2 linked regions of the Marinomonas mediterranea MMB-1 genome follow. The protein of the gene in region 1 interacts with the protein of each later gene in a pairwise test. Links are inferred from orthologs where the notes say so. Each region holds a gene or a part of one and is shown on either strand. Other genes may lie near its edges. The genes, in order: ppiC and lhgO.

Evidence for each region.
Region 2: the proteins of ppiC (region 1) and lhgO interact in binary tests that used the Escherichia coli proteins (3 or more experiments, as listed by UniProt). The link is inferred for Marinomonas mediterranea MMB-1 from one-to-one orthologs.

What each region holds. Positions count from the first base shown.
Region 1 is NC_015276.1:2,772,706-2,775,763, reverse strand. The notes cover bases 168-2,899. They hold ppiC (peptidylprolyl isomerase PpiC), read left to right. Parts: upstream 168-1,260; coding sequence 1,261-1,539; downstream 1,540-2,899. Other genes in these bases: MARME_RS12615 (TIGR01244 family sulfur transferase), read left to right, coding at 2,682-2,899; MARME_RS12620 (IS30 family transposase), read left to right, coding at 1,645-2,589; MARME_RS12630 (response regulator transcription factor), read right to left, coding at 248-1,045. Also shown: 8-oxo-dGTP diphosphatase MutT, read left to right, coding at 1-162; more of MARME_RS12615, read left to right, coding at 2,900-3,058. UniProt on the Escherichia coli protein: PPIases accelerate the folding of proteins. It prefers amino acid residues with hydrophobic side chains like leucine and phenylalanine in the P1 position of the peptides substrates.
Region 2 is NC_015276.1:4,118,327-4,121,647, reverse strand. What follows is about bases 161-3,155. They hold lhgO (L-2-hydroxyglutarate oxidase), read left to right. Parts: upstream 161-1,051; coding sequence 1,052-2,260; downstream 2,261-3,155. Other genes in these bases: MARME_RS18775 (gamma-butyrobetaine hydroxylase-like domain-containing protein), read right to left, coding at 2,901-3,155; MARME_RS18780 (ubiquinone biosynthesis accessory factor UbiJ), read right to left, coding at 2,257-2,883; MARME_RS18790 (asparaginase domain-containing protein), read left to right, coding at 161-988. Outside these bases: more of MARME_RS18790, read left to right, coding at 11-160; more of MARME_RS18775, read right to left, coding at 3,156-3,278. UniProt on the Escherichia coli protein: Catalyzes the dehydrogenation of L-2-hydroxyglutarate (L2HG) to alpha-ketoglutarate and couples to the respiratory chain by feeding electrons from the reaction into the membrane quinone pool.

The sequences.
Region 1 (3,058 bases):
CTTGTCGTGTTGTATTTCTATCTGGTTGACGATTTTAAAGGAGAACCAACTGGAGCTGAAAACCAACAGGTTTCTTGGTTTGATTTGAAAATGTTGGCTGAGTTGGATTTTCCAGCGGCCAATCAGGTTATCGTTGATGAGTTGATAGAAGCTTATTGTTAAAGAGTTAGTTTTATTTGTGGCCCTATATTTTAAAAAGGAAGCATTTGCTTCCTTTTTTTGTTCTTGTTGATTATGCGGTTAACACTTAACCAAGCAAATTGTGTAAGAGTGTCTTTATTGTCGTGGGAGTAAATGTCTTATCGCAAAGAGCGTCGACATCACCTTTTGCGATATTGGAAAGCTGGGGGGTATCCGCGTCTGAGCTAACCATTAATACAGGGATGTGAGAATGGTTCGATGACGTTTTTACATAGTTTGCGAGTTCAACACCGTTCATTTCAGGCATATTGTAGTCTGTGATTATCAGGTCGTATGTATTTTCTTCGAGGAGTTCGAGGGCAGCGCGGCCATCGTCTGCACGGTCTATGAACATTATTCCCATTGATTGGAGTGTACGAGAAATGTGTTTTTGTGCCATATTGCTATCATCAGCGATTAGCACTTTTAGCTCTCGAGGGTCGAAAAATTCTAATTCTATTTCTTCTTCGTTGTTTAGATCTAGGGTTGCTTTGATGGCTGTATCTAAATCATCACGAGAGAATGGTTTTGGTAAGATGGCGAGTAGTCCGTTTTGTCGAAGATATTCAAGTGACTCCCTTTTTCGTTCGCTTGAAACCAGCATAAACGGAACGTCAGCGGTGCTTGGTGTTGTTCTAATGAAATTAATGACATCGTCCGCTGTGCCGTCTTCAAGGTACATTGAAGAGATTACTAAGTCGGGAGTGTGCATTGCTAGTGTATTCGAGGCTGATGCTACGTTGTCGGCTACATCAATGTCCGAGACCCCTGATTCGCGCAGTGCGTTAACGATAATTTTCTGTTGAGCTTTCGACGGCTCTATTAGGACGATTGATAGCTCTTGTGCATCTGCAATCAGTTTCATTTTGAATAAGTCTCTCATGTTTACATCAGTATTAAGAATATCAATGTTCGGTGTGGAAGCCTGTTACAAAATGTAGTCATTATCTTTAGTAAATGATACCTATTGTTATCTTTAGGCTTGCTTCAAGTTGGCTTTTTCGTTCGTAAATGGATAACAATCATCTTCGATAACAGGTTATACTTTAGCGTTTAGATTTATTAGTTTTTGGAGAGCAGATGGCGACGGCTAGTGCATGCCATATTTTGGTTAAGAGTAAAGCAGAAGCTGAACAGCTGAAGGAGCGTCTAGATAAAGGCGAAGATTTCCACAAGCTTGCTAAAAAGCACTCTCTTTGTCCTTCTGGAAAAAGAGGGGGAGACTTAGGGGAGTTTCGTAAGGGAGAGATGGTGTCTGCCTTTGACCGTGCGGCGTTTAAAGGGCCTTTGTTAGCAGTGCAGGGGCCAGTTAAAACCCAATTTGGTTTCCATCTCATAAAGGTTCTTTATCGAAGTTAAAGCCTAAATTCAGATAATAAGTGCGACACTGCAAGACAGGTTTAGAAGAAGCCAACTGCTGAAGTTGGTGCGCTTCTTTTCACCACAAAAACAAGCAGTACAAACATGAATTATCAGCAGTTGACTGAAGGGAAACGATACCAGATTTCCGCTCTTTTAGAACAAAAAATGTCAGTGTCTGATATCGCTAATGCCATTAAGTGCCATAAAGACACGGTTTATCGTGAATTCAGGCGTAACAAGCAAGCGAAGCACTATTGCCCTAAGGAAGCACATACTCTTTGTCTAACAAGACGAAAGAGGTCTGCAAAGTATCGAATACCAACAACGATCAATTATATACGGACTCTTATTGAGTTTGACTGGAGTCCAGAGCAAGTATCTAACGCATTGAGACTATGTGGAGTTCCAGTCAGTCACGAGTGGATTCATCAGTACATTCATGATGATAAAAGGCTCAACGGAACACTTTACCGACACTTAAGACAGGGTCATAAGCGCTATCGGAAAGGCAAACGAACAAAAGATGACGTCATAAAGAACGCTGTATCCATAGAAGATCGTCCTGATATTGTCGATACGCGAAAACGTTTTGGGGATTGGGAGATAGACACGGTTTTAGGTAAAAGTGGAACAGGCTCGATTGTCACTCTACTTGAGCGAACGACGCGTTTTTACTTGATAAAGAAAGTGAATTCAAAGTTTGCCATAGATGTTGCCCAAGCGACAATAGAGTTATTAATGCCCTTTAAAGATCACGTGCATACGATTACAGCAGATAACGGTAGAGAGTTTGCTCATCATGCGAAGGTTGAAGAAGCGCTGGATGCAAAAGTCTATTTTGCCTACCCTTATAGTTCTTGGGAGCGTGGCGCGAACGAAAACAGTAACGGCCTTTTAAGGCAATGTGTGCGGAAAGGAACAGATTTAAGAGAGATTGAAAAGGACGTCATTCACTGGGCGATGACACGTATCAATTATCGTCCAAGAAAGTGTTTAGGGTTCAAGCAGCCAGCAGTCGTATTTAAAGAGATGTGCTTAGCGGCTTGAAATGAAAAGTGTCGCACTTCAAACTTGAATTCAGGAGTGTCTAAGTGAAAGTGCGGACATTAAACTGTAGAAACCAAAGTATAGGAAAGGTTATGGCAATTACTAAACTAAATGAAAATTATTGGGTCTCTCCTCAACTTACGCTAAGAGATATTGAGACTGCGGCTTCTGACGGTGTGGAATTGATTATTAATAACCGCCCAGATGGTGAGTCGGAAGATCAGCCTCTGTCTAGTGATTTGGCTAAAAGAGCTGAAGAGCTTGGAATGCAGTTTGTTTCTAATATGTATGATTTTAAGACGCTGACTCAGCACCATGTTGATGTTCAGGGTGAGTCAATTGCGTTAGGTAAGAAAACACTTAGCTTTTGTCGCACCGGAACGCGCTCTTCTGTTCTTTGGGTGTTGTCTGAAGTCAAACTGGGTGGGGATTATTCTGATTTGCGCCAGTTTGTTGAGGCAAAAGGTTT
Region 2 (3,321 bases), 1.3 Mb from region 1 along the record:
ATTAGAAACGATGAAGATATACATAGCCTACACGGGTGGGACGATTGGCATGAAAGAGTCCGATGATGGACTGATCCCTGACCCAGATTTTGCCGAGGTGCTTCAGAAGCAGCTGGAAGAGGTAACCGCAAAGTCCGATGTAAAAAATGAGTATTGTGTCTACCGCTACCCTGAGTTGATTGATTCTTCCAACGCGACACCAGAAGAGTGGCGAAAAATTGCCTTGGATGTGTCGACACGATGGGACGATTTCGATGCCTTTATCGTGCTGCATGGCACCGATACCATGGCCTATACTTCATCTGCTTTATACTACATGTTAGAAAACGCCTCTAAACCTGTTGTTGTGACGGGGTCTCAAGTCCCTATGTTTCAAGCTCGAACCGATGGCTTAAATAATGTACTGGGCGCGATTTCTGCATGCAATGAAGGTAAACATGGCGTGTCTTTATTTTTCGGCAGTCTACTCATTGCTGGCAATCGAGCACACAAAGCAAACACCACTGATTGGCAGGCATTCAGCTCACCTAATTACCCTGTTCTAGGAACATTAGGGATCGATTGGGTTTGGACTCCGCTAACAAGTGAGCACCAAGACATGACCGAGCGGTTGCCTGAAATGCAAGCGGGTGCCGTTACCTTATTACCCGTATTTCCAGGAGTGAGCGCTCAGAGTTGGTCTGGTTTATTAACTGACCAAGTAAAAGGTGCGGTTTTGTTGTCCTACGGCGCTGGCAATGCGCCAGATAAAGACGATGCGTTACTTGCAATGCTAAAGAATGCGACAGAGCGGGGAGTGTGCATTGTTAATGTTAGCCAATGTGGTGCAGGTTCTGTGGTAGCAGGCGCTTACGCTGCGGGTTCTGCATTGGTTAAAGCGGGCGTGGTTTCGGGTCAGGACATGACCTATGAAGCGGCTTTCACCAAATTGCATGTCGCAATAGGCTGTGGTTTGGAAGGCGCTGCATTGAGAGCAGAATTTGAATAGTGGTTGTATGAATCGTGTTTAAATAAAATGACAGACGTTTCTGGTCGGGGATAAGCAACGTATATGACATACGACTACATTGTGATTGGCGGTGGTATTGTTGGGGTTTCGACTGCATGGCAGTTGCAGCAACGTTTTCCGGATAAAAAAGTGCTGTTGTTAGAAAAAGAGGCTGTCTTTTCGAAGCATCAGACGGGCCACAACAGTGGTGTGATACACGCGGGTGTTTATTACGCTCCGGGTAGCCTCAAAGCAACCTTCTGTAAGGCAGGTGTGCAAGCAACGATTTCGTTTTGTGAAGAAAACGACATCCCCTATAACCAATGCGGTAAGTTGCTTGTCGCGACGACGCCTTTGGAAGTCGAGCGTATGCAGGCGCTTTTTGAGCGTTGCCAGCAAAACGAGATTGATGTTGAACTACTCAGCGCAGACCAATTAAAAAAACGTGAGCCTAACATTCAGGGGCTAGGCGCTATTTACGTCAAATCCACAGCGATAGTGAACTATCAGGAAGTCACCACAAAAATGGCTAAGTGCTTTACCGATATAGGCGGAGAAGCACGCTTAAAGCACGATGTGGTGGAACTTCAAGAATACGATGACCTTATTACGGTTGGTGCTATTCATCAGGGGTGTGAAGTCGAGTATCAAGGGAAGTTTTTGGTCACCTGTTCAGGGTTAATGGCGGATCGAACGACGAAGATGCTGGGCATCAAAACCGACTTTCAGATTATCCCTTATCGTGGTGAATACTATCAGCTGCCTGAAAAATACAATAATCTTGTCAACCACCTGATTTATCCCATTCCTGATCCTGATTTACCTTTCTTAGGCGTACATTTAACGCGCATGATTGACGGTTCTGTCACGGTTGGGCCGAATGCCGTACAAGGTTGGAAGCGAGAAGGGTATGGTCGGATTAATATCGACTTACGCGACATTTTCGATATGATTACGTTTCCTGGGTTTTGGCGCGTTACAAAAAAACATTTTAGGAGTGGGTTGGTTGAAACGAAAAATTCACTCTGGAAGCCGGGTTACCTTAAATTGGTACAAAAGTACTGCCCTCAGATTACCGTCGATGACTTAAAACGCTACCCCGCAGGCATTCGAGCTCAAGCTGTGATGCGAGACGGCACTTTGGTTCACGACTTCCTTTTTGCAGAAAGCCCACGCAGTTTGCATGTCTGCAATGCGCCATCACCAGCGGCGACATCGGCGATTCCAATCGGGGAGTATATTGTCGATAAGGTGGAGGATAAGCAGGTCTAGCTGTTTTTCTTCCGCTCAGATAATCGAAGCTTTGCCTCAAAACGATCTAGCTGAACACCGAAGCGTTCTAGATCATCGACAAGGTGGTCGAATTCGATTTTACTAGGCAGCAGTTGGCTGTTGCTTTGTAAGTGGTTTACCAGTTGGATGCGGGCTTGGGTCGAGACTTCTTTTGTTATTCCCCATTGGTAGCGAAGCAAACGCGCAAGCGTGCTTGCTGGAAGGTCGCCAATGTAGTCGGCTAGTATGCCTTCCCAGTCTAATTCAAAGTTCTCTAGCACCTTGTGTAGTGTCATTAAGGCTTGAGCATTGCCTTGAATTCTAAGGTCTCCGTCGAAGAAACCATCCCCTTCCAGTAGCTTACGGTAAGCACTGCTTGGGCCTTTTACATGGGTATCGAGTTTAGGGTCCAGTTCGACCTCTTCCATACTTTCAGGTTTAAACAGCATGACGCCTGTTTCATGAATATGGACTTGAAGTATGAGATTGAAATCGTCTACTTCCAGAAAAATCTGTTGCCCTGACAGCTTAGTAAGGCGTTCCAAAGAAGGAGAGTCTTGCTCAAGAGCAAGGTTGATGGCTTTTTCGATGGCGCTCAATGCTGAGAGGCTAATGGATTCCATAGGTTATCTTCTGACGCTTAAAGCTGGTGGATTTGTATAACGGAAGTGTCGCGCGTCTTGCCTTCTTTTTCAAGGCGACTCAGATACATTTGCCAAAGTTCTTCTTGGTTTTTACCTATGTTGTATAGGTACTCCCAAGAATAAAGCCCGGTGTCATGACCATCGTCAAAGGTGATTTTTAATGCGTAATTCCCCGCCGCTTCGATGTTTTGAATCGCGACGTCTTTTTTACCAAATTGCAGAATGGGGAGCTGCTGCCCGTGGCCTCTTACTTCAGCAGAAGGAGAATGCACCCGTAAGTACTCAGCACTCAATCGAAATGCTTGATTGTCTGAAAACACGAGTTCAAGCTCGCGTGACTTCTTATGATAGTGAATCTTCGTCGGGGTTAGCATTTAGCGTTGTCCAATATCTGCTCCTTTCCCTCACTGAGGGGTT